2 regions of the Pseudarthrobacter sulfonivorans genome follow, and region 2 is predicted to be linked to the other one. Evidence: riboswitches for the same ligand, from Rfam matches in the RefSeq annotation. Region 2 holds a riboswitch; the other holds the start of a gene.

Region 1 (4,377 bases), 1.4 Mb from region 2:
CTGACCGTCACGGGCGGGCCAGAGATCAAGGGTGCGGATTTTGACGAAACCAGCGAACTCGCCCCTACCGTGGCGGCCCTCTGCGCCCTGGCCAGCGGACCTTCACGGCTGACCGGCATCGCGCACCTTCGCGGCCACGAGACGGACCGGTTGGCCGCGCTGGTCACCGAAATCAACCGCCTCGGCGGCGACGCGGAGGAGACCAGCGACGGCCTGGTGATCCGCCCGGCAAAGCTGCACGCCGGCGTCGTCCACAGCTATGCGGACCACAGGATGGCCACCGCCGGTGCCATCCTCGGCCTCGCGGTGCCGGGCATCGAAGTCCAGGACATCGCTACCACTGCCAAGACCATGCCGGAATTCCCGCAGATGTGGGCCGACATGCTGGCCCAGGGCGCTGCTGCCGACAAGCGCGCGGAAGGTCCCACTGGTGGCACGCAGCACTGATTCCTGGGACGAGTCCGACGTCCGGATCCGGCCCAGCAAAAAGGGCTCCAGGCCGCGCACGAAGGACCGCCCCAGCCACGACGACGCCGTCACGGGCCGCATCATCACAGTGGACCGCGGCCGGTACACCGCCGTCGTCGGCGAAGACTCGGGCGACGAGCGGATCATCATCGCAGCCAGGGCCCGCGAACTCCGCCGCTCCCCCGTGGTTGCCGGCGACTTCGTCTCCCTCGTTGGAGATGTCTCCGGCGAACCCGACACGCTAGCCCGCCTGGTCCGGATCCAGGACCGCAGGACCCTGCTGCGCCGCAGCGCCGATGACACTGATCCGATCGAGCGTGCGGTGGTGGCCAACGCAGATCAGCTGGTAGTGGTGGTGGCCGCCGCAAACCCGGAGCCGCGCACAGGCTTCATCGACCGCGCCCTCGTGGCCGCTTACGACGCCGGCATTGAGCCGCTGCTGCTCGTCACCAAGGCGGACGTCAAGGATCCGGCGGAACTGCTGTCCAACTACGAGCACCTGGACTTCCCGGTGATCATCAGCCGCACGTCGGACTCCGAAGCCTCAGGTATCGATGCCCGCTCCGACGACGGCCTCTCTGCCCGCCTGGACAGTGACGCAGTTTCGCAGCTCCGCGCGTACCTCGAGGGCAAGGTCTCGGTGATGCTGGGTCATTCCGGCGTGGGCAAGTCCACCATGGTCAATGCGCTCACCGGGGCCGAACGGGCCACCGGTGGAGTGAACGCGGTGACCGGCCGCGGCCGCCACACGTCGTCGTCGGCCCTTGCCCTGAAGCTGACCGGAGCTCCCGCCGGAAGCTGGATCATCGACACCCCTGGCATCCGTTCGTTCGGCCTGGCCCATGTGGACCCGGACCGGATCCTGCGGTCCTTCCCGGACCTGGAGCCGGGTACGGATGCCTGCGAGCGTGGCTGCAAGCACAACACCGCGGCCGTCAACTGCGGGGTGGATGCCTGGGTGTCCGCCGGCCACGCGGGCCCCACCGGCCCGGCCCGGCTCGCGTCCCTGCGGCGGCTGCTGGGCACGGATCCCCGCCTGGTGGGCCAGGAAACCAAGGAACTGGGCAGCATCGGCTAGACGGGACGCCGATGTCCCCAACACTGCGGCCCTGAGACGGTAGTTTGGAACCATGATCCAACCCGCTTCGAGCTACAACGATGACTTGCGCCTTGCCCATGTGCTGGCAGATTCCGTGGATGACCAGACCATGAGCCGCTTCAAGGCACTGGACCTCCGCATCGAGACCAAGCCGGACCTGACGCCGGTAACGGACGCGGACAAGTCCGCGGAGGAAGCCATCCGCGGCCAGCTGTCCCGCTCGCGTCCGCGCGACGCCGTGCTGGGAGAGGAATTCGGCAGTTCGGGCCATGGCTCCCGCCGCTGGATCATTGATCCCATCGACGGCACCAAGAACTTTGTCCGCGGCGTCCCGGTTTGGGCCACCCTGATCGCCCTCGTGGACGAAGGCGAACCCGTTGTGGGAGTGGTCAGCGCGCCCGCGCTGGGCAAACGCTGGTGGGCCGCCAAGGGTTCCGGCGCGTACATGGGCAAGTCCCTTGCCGCCGCAACGCGGCTCCGCGTCTCGGACGTCTCCAAACTTTCGGATGCCTCCCTGTCCTACTCCAGCCTGGGCGGCTGGAAGGAACGCGGCAACCTGGATGAGTTCCTGGGCCTGACCGAGGACGTGTGGCGCACGCGCGCCTACGGCGATTTCTGGTCCTACTGCATGGTGGCCGAAGGTTCCGTGGACATCGCCTGCGAGCCCGAACTGAACCTGTACGACATGGCTGCCCTGGTGCCCATCGTGGTGGAAGCCGGCGGCCGCTTCACCTCCTTGGAGGGACAGGACGGGCCGTTCGGCGGCAACGCCCTGGCCACGAACTCCATTCTGCACTCAGAGGTGCTCAAGCGGCTGAACCCGAATCTGGACGATCTCCTCTAGGCACTTTCTTCGAATTATCGACGGCGGACGCCTCCTCAAGGGGGCGTCCGCCGTCGTATCTTCGACAAATGAGACGGTTCCTCAAACGCGCGTAACAAAGTCCTTAACATTTGGCCGGGCTTCCTTTCTGCAGCGGCGGATGTTCTACGCTTCTTAACAGGTCACGAGTGCCAGCGCTAAACCCCGGTTTGCTGGCCGGCAACCCTCCATTCGCGGTGGGGTGCCCCGGGTGACGACCAGGCCGGTCCGGAATGGACACGGCAAGCGCGGGTTCCCGTTACCGGGAGTCCTTTTAGAGTGAGGTCTCCGTGACAACTGCCACCGTCTCCCCCAACACTGTTTCTCCCGACAACGCCGCCCCCGCCAAGGCCGCTGCGCTGTTCAAGGATGCCGCCGCCATTGCCGGCCGCCCCCTCTCTGCCGTCACCGGCGCGGAAATCCAGGCACCGCTGATCCAGGGCGGCCACATCCGGTACGCAAACCTGGACTACGGCGCATCCACTCCCGCCCTCTCCGTGGTGTCGGCCTACCTCAACGAGATCCTGCCGTTCTACGCCAGCGTCCATCGCGGCGCCGGCTACGCATCGCAGATCAGCACGTCCGTCTATGAGAACGCCCGGGACATCGTGCGCGACTTTGTGGGCGGACGCCCGGACGACTCCGTCATCTTCACCCGGAACACCACCGACTCGCTTAACCTGCTGGCGGGTTGCCTGCCGGCGACGGACGGGCGGTCCAATGGCGATGTCCTCTACCTGGACATCGAACACCACGCCAACCTCCTGCCGTGGCAGGGAGTCCCGCACCGCAGCGTCGTCGCCGCGGACACCATCGTGGGGACCCTCGAGGTCCTCCGCGCCGAACTTGAGCAGGGCAACGTCAGCCTCCTCGCGATCACGGGCGCCTCCAACGTCACCGGCGAGATCCTCCCGATCAAGGCCCTGGCCGCCCTCGCCCATGAGTACGGAGCGCGGATCGTGGTGGACGCCGCGCAGCTGGCACCGCACCGGCGCATCAATATCAGCACCGACGACGTCGACTACCTCGCCTTCTCCGGGCACAAGCTCTACGCGCCCTTCGGCTCCGGGGTCCTGGTGGGCCGCACCGACTGGCTCGACGCCGGCACTCCCCACCTGGCCGGCGGCGGCGCCGTCCGCGAGGCCAGGCTCGACGGCGTCAGCTGGGCCACCGGTCCGGCCCGGCACGAGGGCGGCTCCCCCAACGTCCTCGGCGCGGCCACACTGGCCCGCGCCACCCAGGTCATCGCGTCCCTGGACCACGACCGCTGGCACGCCCACGAGGCAGCCATCAGGTCATTCCTGGTGGAAGGGCTCGGGAAGATCGACGGCGTCACCGTGCACCAGATCTTCTCGGACACGGACGCTGAAACGGGCACCATCGGCGTGGTGAACTTCTCCGTGGCAGGGTACGACGCCGGGCTTGTGGCCGCGTTCCTGTCGGCCGAGCATGGCGTTGGCCTCCGGGACGGCCGCTTCTGCGCGCACCCGCTGCTCAAGCGCCTCGGCCTTCCCTCCGGTTCGCTGCGGGCCAGCTTCGGCGTAGGCTCCCGGTTGGAAGACGCCCAGCGGCTCCTTGCCGGCCTGGAGCAACTCCGCCGGACCGGCCTGGGCTGGGACTACGTGGTGGACGCGGGCCGCTGGGTTCCGGCCAACGACACCCGCACGTACCCTCACTGGGCTCCCAACACGCCGGGCACCGCCGGCGCGGCTCCGTGCCTTGACGACTGACTGACGCTTTCCTCCCCTGGTTCCTGACCTGACCGCTGCCACCTGACTGCCGCCTGACCCAGCGGCTGCGGCCCATGCGGTAAATTCGAAGGATACCGATGGGCACAGTTGAAGGAGGCCGCACGTGGCACGGGGTGGCCCCAGACTTGAGCACGGACGCCGCCTGGAACTCGGACGGAGTTTCCAGGACGGCGGCGAACACTACCAGCGCGTACGCC
Region 2 (4,377 bases):
ACTTCCTTACCCTCCCGGTGGAGGTCGCCGACGACCTCCGGGAAGAGGCAGCGGTGTTCCGGAAGGGCTTCGGCTCGGTCAGAGTCACGGCGGAAATCTCCGGCTGCACCTGGCGTACCTCGGTCTTTCCAGACAGCAAGAGCGGCTCCTACCTGTTGCCCGTCAAGAAGGCCGTCCGGGACGCGGCGGGCATCAGCGACGGGGATGAAGTGGCCGTCCGGCTCGCGATCCAAGGCGAAGACGAGGCACGTACCGGGGAACGGACAAGCGGTACTGGCTGAACTCTGCCGGGAATGACGCTGCCAGGATCGCCTCCTCTCGAAGCACCCCGCGTGGACTGCGCCGGAAGCCACCGGGAGGGCCGCCACCATCCAGGCATCATCGCGCAGCAGCCCAATTCCGAGGTTCGCCAGGGCCCAGCCCACGTACATCGGGTTCCGCGAGAGCGAATAGGGCCCGCCGGTCACCAACGCATCGGGCCGGGCCAACCGGGTGTTCCGGGCCGCAATCCACGCCCAGCTAACGATTGCGCCACCCGCCGCCAACGATGCAGCGCCGATGCTCCGTCCCAGAAAGTGTGGCCCGCCGAGCCGGAGCGGCATCAAACGCTGAAGGACCACGCCGACGGCGATTCCCGCCAGGTTCTGCTCGGGCAGCGGGATGTTGGACAGCAGCCGGGCCCAGTCCGTGGGTGCATCCATACGTCACCACCTCCCGGCGCGAAGGGACAGTTGAGGCCCCGAAAGACGCAAGAAACAGGGCCTCAACTGTCCCTTCGCGCCAATCAGAACCAGGCCAATCAGAACTAGATGTGCTTGAGTGCCTGCTCCAGGTCGCCGATGAGGTCGTCCACGTCCTCCAGGCCCACGGACAGCCGCACCACACCGTCGCTGAGCCCGATGGCTGCGCGGCCCTCGGGACCCATGGCGCGGTGCGTGGTGGTGGCCGGATGGGTGATGAGGGACTTCGCGTCGCCCAGGTTGTTGGAGATGTCGATGATCCGCAGGGCGTCGAGCAGCGCAAAGGCGGCTTCCTTGCCCGAGCGGCCACCCGTCGTCGCAAGTTCCAACGTGAGGACGGTGCCGCCGGCCTTCATCTGCTTGGCGGCGAGCTCGTACTGCGGGTGTGACTTCAGCAGCGGGTACCTGACCCAGCTGACGGCCGGCTGCTGTTCGAGCCATTCGGCCAGCCGCAGCGCGGACGCGGAAGAGTGGTTCACGCGCAGCGCCATGGTCTCCAGGCCCTTGGTGAGCACCCAGGCGTTGAACGCGGAGAGGGCCGGGCCGGTGTGCCGCATCAGCTGCTTGACCGGGCCGTCGATGAATTCCTTGGTGCCCAGGATGGCGCCGCCCAGGACGCGTCCCTGGCCGTCGATGTGCTTCGTGCCGGAGTACACAATCACGTCCGCGCCCAGCTGGCCGCAGCGCTGCAGCAGGGGAGTGGCAAAGACATTGTCGACGACGACGGTGGCCCCGGCGGCGTGCGCCAGCTCGCTGACCGCGGCGATGTCCACGATTTCCTGCATCGGGTTGGACGGGGATTCGAAGAACACTGCGGTCGTGGGCTCCGACAGTGCAGCAGCCCATTGCTCGAGGTCCGGGCCGTCAACAAACACGGTTTCCACGCCCCAGCGCGGCAGGATTTCGTTCAGGATCACAAAGCAGGAGCCGAACAGTGAGCGCGCGGCAACCACCCGGTCCCCGGCCGCCAACAGGGCACCCAGGGCCGTGAACACCGCTGACATGCCCGACGCCGTCGCAAAGCACGCTTCGGTGCCTTCGAGCAGGCGGAGGCGTTCCTGGAAGGTGGCCACGGACGGGTTGCCGTACCGGGAGTAGACGAAGCGTTCGTCCTCGCCGGTGAAGGCGCGCTCGGCGGCGGCAGCGGACTCGTAGACGAAACCCGAGTTCAGGAAGACCGGCTCGGTGGTCTCCTGGAAGTTGGTGCGGTCCAGCCCGCCGCGGACCGCCTGCGTCTCGGCACTCCAGCCGGCGGCGTCTGGGTTGAAGGTCACTTGGCTATTCCCAGATTTGTGGGCAGGCCGCGGTTCTTCCAGCCGTTGACGGTGCGCTCGCCGTAGCGGTCCGGCTCGCCTTCGAAACCCTCCAGGACGTTGTAGGAGGTGAAGCCGGCCTGCGTCGCGGCGATGGCGGCGGCGATGGAGCGCTGGCCCGAGCGGCAGAGGAAGACCAGCTCCGCGCCGTCGTCCTCCGGGGCCTGCTGCGTCAGGTCGGTGATGAAATCCGGGTTCGGGATGCCGCCCGGGAACGTCCACGGGATGAACAGGGGATCGTTGTCAGTGGCCTTCGTGTCCGGGATGCCGATGTGGGCCCATTCGCCTTCTGTCCGGACATCCACCAGGATGGCGCCCTGTTCGAGTTTGGCCCAGGCCTGCTGCGGGGTGAGGTCTCCGGCGTAGCTCATGCGTGGCCCTCGCCGTCGAAATCGAGGTCATCCACGGCGGAGGCGACGGCGGCGTCAGCGGTGGCGATGGCCGACGGGAGGATGAGTGCCTGCGCAACAATCACAACGCCGCCGTTGGACGTCGCGGCCGGGCTGCCGTGCAGGACATACCCTTCGGCCAGGGCAGTGGAAATCCGTTCACAGAAAGACCTGTCATCCGGCCCGGTGACAAGCCGATACGACAGTTTCTCTTCAGGGGCGGGTGCTTCAGACACGACGGAACTCCTTCTTTCACGCTTGCAGCTCGAATGGGTCGATATGCCGAGTATTCACCTGAGGCACCCCGCCGCGAAAGGGAGGGTTGCCGACCGGCCAGTCAGGGCTTGGCGCCGGTTCTCATTACTCCCCAAAAACGTAACATCCGGCCCGCCCGGCCGCACTGCCGTCGTCGTCATGTTCCGTAACCAACGCGTTTTTCCGTGATCCCGCCGTGCTTCCGTAACGCCGGCGCCGACGGGACAATCGGGTCATGGGGAACTTTCGGGGGCGTTCATTGACGGGCGCCTGGGCACGCGTTTTGGCTGTGACGTTGTGCGCCGTGCCGGTGCTGGCGGGGGTGACAAGCTGCCGGAGCATTTTCGCGCCGCCGCCCTGCATGCCGCCGGAGTTTTCCGTCGCGCCTGCCGCCGCGAAACCCGGCGACCAGGTCACCGTCAGCGCCCCGGATACCACCTGCGATGCCCGCTACGGCACCGATGCGCAGGTCCAGGTGACGGTCAAGGATGCGACCGGTACCGCGGTGCTGAAAGAGCTCGCTCCCATGTCCGACGACGGCGGCTTCACTTTCGTGTTCACCGTCCCGGCTGGCGTGGCTCCCGGGAAGGCCGGGGTCACCGCTTACCCGTACAACCTGGACTGGTGCGACGACACAGGGGTGAACAACCGGGCGGCCCAGGGGCCGCCGGAACTGGTCCGGGTTTCGTGCGCGGAACGCCTGGTGCCGCTGGTGATCCTTGGACCCGGAGCCTGAACCTGCCGTCAGGCTTTGAGGATCAGGGCGTCGCCCTGGCCGCCGCCGCCGCACAAGGCAACCACGCCTGTCCCGCCGCCGCGCCGGTTCAGCGCGAGTGCCTGATGCAGGACCAGACGGGCCCCCGAGGCGCCCACCGGGTGGCCCAGGGCGATGGCGCCGCCGTCGGCGTTGATCCTGTCCGCGTCGATCCCCAGGTCCGTGGCGGACTGCAGCACCACCGAGGCGAAGGCTTCGTTGATCTCAATGAGGTCCACGTCGTCAATGGTCAGCCCTTCGAGTTTCAGGGCTCGCTCAATGGCGCGGGACGGCTGGGAATGCAGGGATCCGTCCGGTCCGGCGGTCTGGCCGTGGCTGCCAATTTCCGCGATCCAGCTGAGGCCGGCCGCTTCCGCAGCTGCCTTGCTGGCCACTACCACGGCGGCGGCGCCGTCCGACAGCGGGGAGGCAGAACCGGCGGTGATGGTGGCCGCCGGATCCTTGGAGAAGGCGGGCTTCAGTGCCGCCAGCGTCTCGATGGTGGTGCCGGCGCGGATGCCTTCGTCGGCATCAATCACGACGGCGGGTCCCCGGCGCTGCGGGACCTCCACCGGAGCGATCTCCTCAGCCAGGATGCCGGCCGCCCGGGCGGCCTCCGCCCGCTGGTGCGAAAGGGCGGCGACGGCGTCCTGGTCCTCGCGGCTGATGCCCAGGCGGGCGTTCCCCGCGTCCGTGGCGGACCCCATCAGTTCACCTGAGACGGGGTCCTGCAGGCCGTCAAAGTTCAGCGAATCCAGCAGCGGCGCATCGCCGATGGCCACGCCGCCGCGAAGCCGGGGCAGCAGGTGCGGGGCGTTGGTCATGGATTCCTGGCCCGCCGCCACAATGAAATCAGCCTCGCCGGCGCGGATCATCCGGGCGGCATCAATTACGGCAGTCAGGCCGGACAAGCACAGTTTGTTGAT

Evidence for each region. A riboswitch is a leader RNA that binds a small molecule or an ion and turns the genes downstream of it on or off. The one in region 2 is predicted to bind S-adenosylmethionine.
Region 1: another riboswitch for S-adenosylmethionine. It lies ahead of AU252_RS18485 (aminotransferase class V-fold PLP-dependent enzyme); the one in region 2 lies ahead of AU252_RS11770 (DUF1737 domain-containing protein).

What each region holds. Positions count from the first base shown of each region.
Region 1 is NZ_CP013747.1:4,074,563-4,078,939, reverse strand. Features, by position in the region: gene aroA (3-phosphoshikimate 1-carboxyvinyltransferase) at 1-447, shown strand, start outside; gene rsgA (ribosome small subunit-dependent GTPase A) at 431-1,546, shown strand; gene hisN (histidinol-phosphatase) at 1,599-2,411, shown strand; SAM riboswitch class IV at 2,571-2,684, shown strand; gene AU252_RS18485 (aminotransferase class V-fold PLP-dependent enzyme) at 2,720-4,159, shown strand; gene AU252_RS18480 (class I SAM-dependent methyltransferase) at 4,284-4,377, shown strand, end outside.
Region 2 is NZ_CP013747.1:2,636,714-2,641,090, forward strand. Features, by position in the region: gene AU252_RS24155 (DUF1905 domain-containing protein) at 18-281, shown strand; partial or broken gene AU252_RS24790 (methyltransferase family protein) at 330-701, opposite strand; gene AU252_RS11760 (O-succinylhomoserine sulfhydrylase) at 806-2,014, opposite strand; gene AU252_RS11765 (rhodanese-like domain-containing protein) at 2,011-2,424, opposite strand; gene AU252_RS11770 (DUF1737 domain-containing protein) at 2,421-2,678, opposite strand; SAM riboswitch class IV at 2,692-2,807, opposite strand; gene AU252_RS11780 (hypothetical protein) at 2,933-3,433, shown strand; gene AU252_RS11785 (acetyl-CoA C-acetyltransferase) at 3,442-4,377, opposite strand, start outside.